3 regions of the Peribacillus sp. NPDC076916 genome follow, and region 2 is predicted to be linked to each of the others. Evidence: riboswitches for the same ligand, from Rfam matches in the RefSeq annotation. Region 2 holds a riboswitch; each other region holds the start of a gene.

Region 1 (3,717 bases), on a different contig from region 2:
TCCAGCGTATGTATAGTGACTAAATGATTAATCACAAAAACCCCCTTCTAAAAGGAGGTCTTTGAACTATTATTCTCAAAAGAACTCGTGATATAATGCCTGAATTGCCGTCTCTTCGTTATGCCCTTTCACACCGAACATCATGCTTACCTCCGAAGAGCCTTGATTGATCATCTCAATATTCACCTTCGCTTCGGCCAAGGCTTTTGACGCTCTTGCCGTTGTACCGACATTATGGCGCATTCCTTCCCCTACAACCATGATCAAGGCAAGATCATGCTCCACATTCACTTCATCAGCATGAAGCTCTTTCTTGATTCGTGAAATGATTTTCTTCTCGGCTTCACCCTTCATCTGGTCCTGTCTTAGAATAAGCGTCACATCATCGATGCCTGATGGAATATGTTCATATGAAACTCCATAATCTTCGAGGATGTGCAGCAGTTTCCGGCCAAAACCAACTTCCCTGTTCATCAAATATTTGCTAATGTAAATGCTGCAAAATCCTTTATCACTTGCAATGCCAATAACCGGTCCGTTCGTATTATCCCGTGTACTTACAATGCGGGTACCTTGTGCCGCCGGATTGTTCGTATTCTGGATATGGACAGGTATTCCCGCTCGGAATGCTGGAATCAGCGCCTCATCATGAAATACCGAGAAACCTGCATAAGAAAGTTCACGCATTTCACGATAAGTTAATTCCCGGATTCCCTTTGGGTTGGAAACCACATTTGGATTCACCGCATAAACGGCATCCACGTCCGTAAAGTTCTCATACAGATCAGCTTTGACCCCATTCGCAAGAATCGAACCCGTAATATCGGAACCGCTTCTTGAGAAGGTTAAAACATCACCATCTAACGTATAACCGAAGAACCCTGGGAATACTACGATTCCAGGCTCATCACGCAGAGCATATAACCGATCATAAGATTCTGGCAGCACCTTGGTAAAACCACCTTCATCCGATACGATCAAGCCAGCCTTCTTCGGATTTATATACTGCGCCTCTACTCCAAGGCTTTGGAAATAACCTGCGACCAGCTTTGCATTATTATCCTCGCCACTGGCCTTCAAAGTATCCAAATAGCGCTTCGGGTTAGTTTGGTCTGCATGCAACAGCGCCATTAAATTTTCGCGGATCCCAGTGACGACACTCTCGGATATATCCAGTTCTTCAGCAATGCTCGCATAGCGGGATACGACATCTTCTATCAAATGCTCTCCGTTATCCCCGCGCAGCTGCTGTTCCGCAGCTTCAATCAATAAATCCGTCACCTTTATATCATCGGAATTGCGTTTCCCTGGAGCCGAAACGACTACAATCTTCCTCTCTGGATCAGAAACAACAATTTCGAATACCTTTCTCAACTGTTCACCTGACGCAAGTGAACTTCCACCAAACTTTGCAACTTTCATCTCGACAACCCCTATTTTCGTAAATATTCTGTCAAAATTAACTCTCCCTATTATTACGCTTTTTCTCGAAACAATCAAGTGGAAATTCCGTTACTGAAGGACAATTGTATTTTTAAAAAGGACAAAACGACAAGACCACTAATCGATAATAGCTAAAAAACTAAAAAAGACAACGGGCATTTGCCCATTGTCTCTCCTATTCTTTAGCGATTATCCACGGTTTCAGGATATAAGTCATGGTTCATCAAGCGGTAATCCGCCATTTCCTCATACTTCGTACCTGGTTTCCCATAATTCGTGTAAGGGTCGATGGAAATTCCGCCCCTAGGTGTAAACTTGCCCCAGACTTCAATATATTTAGGATCCATCAATTCGATTAAATCATTCATGATGATGTTCATGCAGTCTTCATGGAAATCACCGTGATTGCGGAAGCTGAATAAATAAAGTTTCAATGATTTGCTTTCCACCATTTTCACACTTGGAATATAGCTGATGTAAATGGTCGCAAAGTCCGGCTGGCCCGTTATCGGACATAAGCTAGTGAATTCCGGGCAATTGAATTTGACGAAATAATCCCGGTTCGGATGTTTGTTATCGAATGACTCAAGGATTTCAGGCGCATAGTCGAATGTATATTTTGTTCCTTGATTCCCAAGCAGTGTGATATCTTTTTTTAACTCTTCTTCTTTTCTTCCAGACATTGAAAGTCCTCCTAATCCCACGTTTCAGGGAGATTCATAAAATAGGCCTCTATATAACAAAAACCATATCTCCTCAAAGATATGGTTGATTCGCGAAAAATATCAAAGCCATAGTTTTTTTAAGAGGGTGATGCTATGAACCTCTCCCGTTTATCGGGAAATATTTTAAAATTGTCTTAGTAAATATAGAAAAAAATATCTAATCTGTCAATCATACTTCTAAAATTTGGTTTGATTCCTGCATGTATTCAGCTTAAAATGTAGAAGAAGTTTATCCTACATGAAGGAAGAGATTACGTCAATGTGGATTTTTGCAGCCCTCATCACGAGTTTATGTTTTGGAATCAATAACAGCATTTTTAAATGGAGTAGCGGAAAGGGTTACTCAAAAGTACATATCCAATTTTTCTTTTATTTTTCAGCTTTTATTTTGGCCATATCTTATGGAGTATCTGTGGATGGTTTACAGTTTAACTGGCTGTCCATCATGCTTGGTGGAGCCATTGGGGTACTGAACGCTAATGGTAATATCCAGATGGCAAGCGCCTTTGAAAAAGGACCGGCAAGCTTGACATCTCCTTTAATCGCAGCGAATGCAATATTCCCCATTCTCTGTGCAGCTTTAATTTTTCACGAACATATTTCTACTTTGCAGTGGACTGGAATCGTCTGCATGTTTCTCGCTACATTAGTCATTCAGTATACACCTAATGCTAAAGGCAACCATCAATATGTCCCTTGGATGATGCACACATTATTATCCATTTTATCTTTTGGTGTGCTAGGCATTCTTATGACGACATCAACACGTCTTCATTTAAATTCCCTTGATATCCTGGTATCAATGTATGGAGGGGGAACTCTTTATCTTCTTTCGGCTCTGGCCTTTAAAAAGGAAAAAATCAAGCTAAAGGAAGTCAAAATCGGTTCCTTGGTAGGCCTTTTAAGCACTATAGGCTATGGATGTTATTTCTTTGCGTTGAACACTGGCATCGCAAGCATCATCTTCCCTGTCGTCAGCCTGAACTGTTTAGTTGTCGTTTTCGCAGGATGTTATTTATTCAAGGAAAAACTAAAAAACTATCAAGTTGCCGGCGTACTTGCAGCATTAATCGGCATTATCTTGACTAAAATATGAATATAGTTCATTTACAAAAACGACCTGGCAGCCATGAGTACAAGCCAGGCCGTTTTTTTTATTATGCCGGGAAATAGGGTGGTCAAAAAAAAGTGTTGACACACCCTCGAAAATATCAGATAATTTTGAATATTAATTCTTTACGTTTCACTACTTTTGAAATGTTTGAAATATCCTCTGTCACGGGTATTAAAGAAATAGGTACAACCACCCCATTTAATTCTGAATTAGGAAAGGAAAGATGCATAATGGTAAAAGTTACGGTAACGGTTGATTTTCAAGGAAAGTCTTATCAAACTAACGTCCTTACTAAACCGGATACAGATCATGAAGTAATTTTACAACAAGCGCTTCATCAAGTTGAAAAACAATGGAAAGCATAAAAAGGCAGGCATCGCAATAGATACCTGCTTTTTTATTACCATTTAAATAATTTCATATGCACGATGAAAG
Region 2 (3,717 bases):
AGAGATTTCGAGCAGTCGGCCACAGGACTCGACAACCTCGATGATTTCCATCCATGACATGTCCAGACCCAATTCATTAGCATGGGAAATCTTATCCCGTAATTTCCGTATGCCATTTGCATCCTTCTTCCCTTTACTTTTCGAAGGGATTTGGAAGAAGCGCATCAAATCTTTATCTTTATGTATGATATCGAATTTATCACTGATTTGCAGGCACTCTATTATATTGATATCCTCATTTTTATCGATTCTCCTTCTATATAATTCGGTTGCCTTTTCTAAACGGTCTTCGCTGATCATTGGATACCAGCTGCCATCGCCGAATCTATCCTGGATGATATCGCTCATCCTCATTTCCAATAAGGTAATGTATCCGAATATCAGCATCCTGATCGGAGGCTTTTGAAGGTCGGCATGGGTAATCAACTTTTTAATCGAATTATTCTCTAATACGAACACCCTTGTTTTATTCTTAAAAATCTGGAGAAGCTGGATCAAAGGGGTTGAATCCGAAACCATTTCCCTTGGCGAAAAGTTTCTCAAATATTCGGAAATAGTTCCTTCACCTAGTTCTTGCCTTTCGATATAACCGATGATTTCCCCTTGATCTTGGACTGCCAATATATCAAAATTCTTTTTTTCCAATGCTTTCTGAATATCCAGTGCCAGATCATTTTTATGGCAAAACTCAAGCTCCTGGGCAATGCTCTTAACCGTTATATTTTCTTCATAAAGAGTTTTAAGACTAAGATAGCTACTATTGCTTTTTCTTTCGCTTCCATTTAACATCTTTCAACCTCCGCTTAGGAACACTTTCTGCCCGTTTTCCGCTTTAATCATAGAAAATGTATGCAGCCGCCACTAAAATAAAGTCCACCGTAGTGGACTCAATACCATTCATGTGGATTTTTTGAAACCATCAATGGCCATCAACTGCATTGCCTACTGCCGTTTCCTCATTCCCCTTCTCTTCCCAACCTTTGCATACATCCACCCAATCCTCCGCACCTGAATATTCAAATAATTCAGCGGGTTTAAGTTCTATTGCAGAGTTCGCACTGCCGCAAGCCGGGAACAATGTATCAAAGCGTTTCATCGATACATCAAGAAAAACAGCTAGATCATTTGCCAGACCAAACGGGCAAACTCCTCCGATGGCATGGCCGGTCTGTGCAAGCACTTCTTCAGGTGAAAGCATACGTGCCTTGAAACCGAACGTCTGACGAAATTTCTTATTATCCACTTTCGCGTCCCCTGCGGCAACAACCAAAATGGCATTTTCACCTTCTCCCTTAAAGGAAAGAGTCTTAGCAATCCGCGCTGGGATAACACCGATGGTTTCCGCTGCTTCAATCACCGTAGCACTCGATGTTTCGAACTCCATTACATCGCCTTCCCGATCCCATTGTTTAAAATGGCTTTTGACACTCTCGATCGACATCCTATATTCACTCCTTTGAAGTACATATTGAAATAATATCATCCATCATTGCAATAAATCAAAATCCAATTGAGCTACTTCCCCTGCTTGGAAACTTATAAATTAAAACCATTCTTTACAAATTGACGAAACAAGCTTACATGGGATACTATTAAACATCGGGCAAACGCCTAAACGTGGTTCGTAACCATCCCACGATAAAAAACTAGGGAGAGAGTAAAATGAATGTTCGTACACTCGTAATAAGCGGGTTATTGGCTGCCTTGTATGTGGCGGTCTCATTGGTGTTCCAACCAATATCATTTCAGATGTTCCAATTTCGTGTACCGGAAATATTGAATCATCTGATTGTATTCAATAAAAAGTATATCTACGGTATCGTCGGCGGAGTCTTCATATCGAATCTGCTCTTTTCGCCGATGGTGCCATATGACTTGATTTTCGGGGTGGGGCAATCTCTGCTCGCCTTATTGCTTGTCATTTTTGTTTCTCGGTTCATAAAAGGCATTAAAGGACGGATGATCGCCACGATTATCTTTTTCACGTTCACAATGTTTTTAATTGCAATTGAGCTGAATCTTGCCCTGGGCTTCCCATTCTGGTTAAGCTGGATGACCACGGCTGTCGGTGAATTCGTTGTCCTCTTGATTGGAGCGCCAATCATTTATGGAATGAACAAAAGAATTCAGTTTGAAAAGTGGCTTTAATGGAATCTTCGTGTCGTGAACCCACTATAATGGAAAGAGCTGTCTGCAATGATGCGGCAGCTCTTTTTTTCACCAATGAACTCGAAAATGATAAACTACTAGTAAGAATGGTGGTGGCCCTTTGAAAAAAATCCTGACCATGATCGGTCTATTGGTAATCGCAATATTTATTTTCTATAATGCAGAGTTATTCACTTTGGTTTGGAAAAGTGATCTGGATTCTGTTATTGGCATTTTGAAGGAAAACCTTTTGCTTACATTTATTGTGACATTCGTATTGATGTTTGTACAAAATTCTTTTACAATCATCCCCTTAATTTTGCTCCTGACCATCAATGTCACGATATTCGGATTCATATATGGATATCTATGGAGTTGGTTTACAAGCGTTGTTGCCTCAGGTTTCATTTTTTATGCAGCAAGAAACTGGTTTCAGGAGCTTCTCATACAGAAAATTAGCGAAAAATGGCAAGAAACTGTTGTCGAGCATGGCTTCATGTACGTTTTTACAGGCAGGATTTTCCCTTTGATCCCAACAAGCTTAATTAACTTGGTAGCTGGTGTCAGCACCGTCACTTTCAAGGATTTTTTATTAGCGACGGCACTTGGTAACCTTATTTACTTTTTCTTCCTTTCACTCATTCCATATGGACTGTTATCTGTTGAAATGAACCAATATACACTAGCAGCACTTGCACTCGTCCTCTTACTATTTTTCATTATCTATAAGCGTGCAAAAAAGAAAAAGAAACAAACCTTTTTCAGAAAAAACAGGTGACCACTTTGGCCCCTGTTTTTTTATTTAGGATTCTGCATATATTTTTTTCCGATAGTTTGTTAAAATGTGTATGTAATTTTACCTTAGAAATGTCTTAAAATCAGGGAGAATCTCCATGTCCAAACGCTCCATCTTAGCAATATATATCCTATCCGGGATTCTTACACTAGTCGTGTTCGACTATTTTTTAACTACAAATATCCAAAACAAAGAGGTCTTCATTCAACTTCAAAGAGCGGAAGGATTTGTTTTCCTTTTATCAATAGGCTTGGTTTTATATCTTTATTTAGCTAAAAGGGAAGAATTCAAGCAATTAAAAGAAGCGGAGCAACGTCGGCGTACACTCATCAATTCAATGGTGGATTTCGTTAATTTCAAGGATGGTGATGGCCGTTGGCTTGAATCCAATACCTTCGGCCTGCAATTATTTCAATTGGAGCATGTAGACTATAAGGGAAAAAGAGACAGTGAGCTCGCGGAATACTCAGAATTTTATAAAGAGTCGTTGATCTACTGTGAAGTATCCGATGAAGAAACTTGGGTAAAAGGGGAAATCACAAGGTGTGAGGAAATCGTCCCTCTTCCCGATGGCAATCACAAGACCTTTGATACGATCAAAGTTCCGCTGTTCAATGAGGATGGTTCACGAAAAGGCCTAGTCGTCATCGGCAGGGATATTTCTGAAAGAGTAGTCGCGGAGAATCAATTATTCGATAGTGAACAACGCTATAAATCATTGTTTGAACACAACCCTTATCCGATGCTGATGCTTGATTTAAACGGAATGATCA
Region 3 (3,717 bases), on a different contig from region 2:
ATATTATCACGTCACCGAAAATGGACAAACCGAACTTGAACGGAAACGAGAATGCTTTTACTTCCTGGAAAATTTAGTCCGGAAAAGCGCAGAGCAATTCTAAACAAAATAAAAAGCTCCCTGCACCCATTACTTGGAGGCGCAGGAAGCTTTTTTTTGCCGAATTTGGGCTGTTTACTCGTGAATTCATACCGCATTCATGATTTTCGTACCGTTTACTCGTGAATTTCGCACTTTTACTCGTGAATTCATACTGCACTCATGATTTCGCACCGTTTACTCGTGAGTTTCGCACTTTCACTCGTGAATTTGGCACTTTTACTCGTGAATTTGGCACTTTTACTCGTGAATTTGGCACTTTTACTCGTGAATTTTACTGTTTTACTCGTGAGTTTGGCACTTTTACTCGTGAGTTTTGCACTTTTACTCGTGAATTCATACTGCACTCATGATTTCGCACCTTTTACTCGTGAATTCATACTGCACTCATGATTTCGCCCCCTTTACTCATGAGTTTCGCACTTTTTCTCATGAGTTTGGCACTATTACTCATGAGTTTCGCACTTTTACTCGTGAGTTTCGCACTTTTACTTGTGAGTTTCGCACTTTTTCTCATGAGTTTCGCACTTTTACTCGTGAGTTTGGCACTATTACTCGTGAGTTTCGCACTTTTACTCGTGAATTTTGCTGTTTTACTCGTGAGTTTCACACTTTTACTCGTGAATTCATACTACACTCATGATTTCGCACCTTTTACTCGTGAGTTACTCCGTTCACGCAACAAAAAAAGACCTAATTAGGTCTTTTTTTGTCTATTCCTTTATGCTTGCGATAATTGGCGCAAGAGAGCTTCATACAATCCCCTTGAACATGCGGGCCATATTTTTCACGAAAGGCCTCGAGGCAATAGCATTTATCTTCTTCTTTTTTGGTTCCATCCATCGAGTGCATCCCTCCTAGCTTTAACTGGAGACTACACGTTTCTCCAGCTCTACGTTGATTCGTCCCAACAGTACGGCACCAATTGACTGAATGATCGTTTTAACGATGATTTGGCCGATGACCGCAGCGGGTACTGCTTCCCATGGCAATATATTGGCACCCAATGGACTTAGGCCAATCACGACAAATATCACCGAATCGAAAAACCCTCCAACGATTCCGCTGTAAAACACTCTCCAACTCATAGGGAGTTTTAAACGGGTATATATTTCCGTATCCGCTGTTTCTGCGACCACGAACGATAATGCGGAAGCAAATACAATCAATAACGTATCTCCTAATAAAAATGATACACACGCAGATAAAATAAGTGCAATGACGATACATATATAGGTCTTTGCGCGGCCGAACTTATTCTGGACGAGATCTCGAAAGATGAAGGTTCCCCCGATGAGCAATGTACCCATTGGAATGATGAACATGCCAAATTGTAAGGGCGCAAAAGCTGCTGTAACCACATTCGCCGTGATGATGGATACTAAATACAATAAAATTCTTAACATTTCTTAATTCTCCTTATACAGAAAAAACAGCACCCTAAGAAAGAGCACTGTTCCCCTTAGTTTTTTTGAGAGGGTAGCTAGAACCTCTTCCGCCCGAGCGGATTATCATTTTCCTTATTTATCGTAGCTTGAAAGCGATTGGAAATCAAGAAGTTTCCATATCGCTTGTATCGGACAATGGTCAATGCAATGACTCTGCCGACTTTTGTCGCAGAAAACTGCTTGACCGGCTGTATATGAAAAGCCGAAAATGATTGGTAGAATAATGTTACGATCTTGATATGAAGTATAAACGCGAGGAGGAAAAAGATGATGAAAAAACCATCGTTTGTTCATGCTATTTATATCGCGACCACACCAGAGAAGCTTTGGGAAGCCCTGACGAGCGGTGAAGTCACGAAGAAGTACCATTTTGGATGCCAAGTCCAGTCTGACTGGCAAGAAGGCTCAAGCGTTAAATATATGCTGGAAGATGGGCGTATTACTGATCATGGTAAAGTACTCAAGTTTGAGCCGCTGCACCTGCTCTCGTTCACTTGGAACATGACAGGAGACGAAACACCTCGCGAGCAGCCTACTCGGGTCACTTTTATACTGCAGCCCATGGATGATTCGACTTTGAAATTAACGCTTAGGCATGAAGAGCTTTTGGAGACGGATTTCGTATATGATGATCATACCTTTGAAGGCTTGAATAATGGATGGCCAGCGATTCTAAGTAACCTGAAGAGCTTGCTTGAAACGGGACGGACCCTGCCGCCGATAACAGTAGAACGGGATAATTAAGTGGTAGTGGAAAACTATAAAGACACAAAGAAAGAGAGTTGATAGTGATGGATACGCAAATAATCACGAAATTCACAATAGTCAAACCAACCAATGAAGTGTTTGAAGCTATAGTGGACCCAGAAAGAATCGGGAATTTCTGGTTCTCATCGAGTTCTGAAAGATGGGAACAAGGCAGGACGCTTACATTGAGATATAACGAATACGATGCTGAAGTGGTTATTCATGTATTGGAAGTAGAGGAAAATAGGAAAATCGTGTTCGCATGGGGAGGAAATGATCAAGAAACGATAGTTACAATTACCCTAAAAGAGTCGGATAAAATGAGTACAATTATTGAAGTGAACGAATCAGGTTTGAAAGAGGACGACCCCGAATTGATAAATAAAATGATAGGACAAAAGGAAGGTTGGGTTTATACATTAACGTGTTTAAAGGGTTACTTAGAAAATGGTGTTAATACTTTGAGAGCATCCATAATTTTTTAATTTTTAAAGGGTGCTGGTTCAGATTAGATAGATCAGGCACAATGGTACTTAAGATTTTTAAGCATGTTGTTCCTTTTGATAAGTCTTACCTTCTTTCCTTAATCAAGGTCAAAGAAAGCATACGAGAGGAGACTTTAAATGCTTCCGAGAAAAAACTCAAGGATGAATATCCTTGAGTTTTATATTTTCCATATGGTTTAACATAACATTCAATCGGAAATCACTTTTAGATATATGCCCTTCGAAGCTTTTTTATAGGCTTCAATTCCCATTTTCTTGACTCTCTCTGATAAACTCGATGCTCTTAATAATTGGGTTCCTTCAATAACGGAAGGATCAATAAGGCGCACTTTATTTTTCCGATGTAAATCGTATTCCAATTGATTTTCTATCACCTTTACGTTACCATGGATCCGTTTTAACAGATTTTTCACCTCATGGTCTTCAGTGGAGCTTAACAAGGACATAACTTCTTCATCTGTACCGAGTAAGTCATCTAGGCTGATCAGATTTTTAGCCAAAGCCAATTTTAAGGTCTTTGCCAATACATCATAGCCATATATATTAAGTGGGTTCATGAAAAAATCAATAACTTCACTGTAATACGTTTTCACAAACCATTCCGCCGATTCAATATTATCCAGATACATCCTTCCATTTATTATGATTACATGATCTAAGAAGTCTTGAACGGATTCCAGTGTGATATGTCCATATTGATACATATCCCGGAGTGTATAATCAACCCGATCGGCGCATAACTCAGGTGCTGGCTGTTCAAGCAATTCCCATTTTGATTGAACTATGACTTCACAATCAAATCCATACTTCTTCAGTATAAATGGGATTTCTGATTCCATAATGACATGATCATATATCTTTTCATGATAATCTTCATCCTTACAATCCAGAACGAAATCAATAACATGTGAGAATGC

Evidence for each region. Region 2 has a riboswitch for preQ1 ahead of ACQKFG_RS24350 (QueT transporter family protein). Riboswitches for the same ligand answer to the same signal wherever they lie in the genome.
Region 1: another riboswitch for preQ1. It lies ahead of queF (preQ(1) synthase); the one in region 2 lies ahead of ACQKFG_RS24350 (QueT transporter family protein).
Region 3: another riboswitch for preQ1. It lies ahead of ACQKFG_RS11780 (VUT family protein); the one in region 2 lies ahead of ACQKFG_RS24350 (QueT transporter family protein).

Annotation. Positions count from the first base shown of each region.
Region 1 covers NZ_JBNNIU010000005.1:251,334-255,050, forward strand. The annotation lists gene ACQKFG_RS17915 (aspartate kinase) at 76-1,422, opposite strand; gene queF (preQ(1) synthase) at 1,626-2,126, opposite strand; PreQ1 riboswitch class I at 2,231-2,276, opposite strand; gene ACQKFG_RS17925 (EamA family transporter) at 2,407-3,264, shown strand; gene ACQKFG_RS17930 (BA3454 family stress response protein) at 3,357-3,647, shown strand.
Region 2 covers NZ_JBNNIU010000014.1:52,825-56,541, forward strand. The annotation lists gene ACQKFG_RS24340 (hypothetical protein) at 1-789, opposite strand, end outside; gene ACQKFG_RS24345 (YbaK/EbsC family protein) at 920-1,441, opposite strand; PreQ1 riboswitch class I at 1,612-1,656, shown strand; gene ACQKFG_RS24350 (QueT transporter family protein) at 1,663-2,148, shown strand; gene ACQKFG_RS24355 (TVP38/TMEM64 family protein) at 2,270-2,926, shown strand; gene ACQKFG_RS24360 (PAS domain S-box protein) at 3,042-3,717, shown strand, end outside.
Region 3 covers NZ_JBNNIU010000003.1:457,083-460,799, reverse strand. The annotation lists gene ACQKFG_RS11800 (PadR family transcriptional regulator) at 1-103, shown strand, start outside; gene ACQKFG_RS11795 (hypothetical protein) at 249-446, opposite strand; gene ACQKFG_RS11790 (hypothetical protein) at 476-709, opposite strand; gene ACQKFG_RS11785 (hypothetical protein) at 793-942, opposite strand; gene ACQKFG_RS11780 (VUT family protein) at 963-1,505, opposite strand; PreQ1 riboswitch class I at 1,556-1,598, opposite strand; gene ACQKFG_RS11775 (SRPBCC family protein) at 1,818-2,291, shown strand; gene ACQKFG_RS11770 (SRPBCC family protein) at 2,339-2,779, shown strand; gene ACQKFG_RS11765 (HD domain-containing protein) at 2,989-3,717, opposite strand, start outside.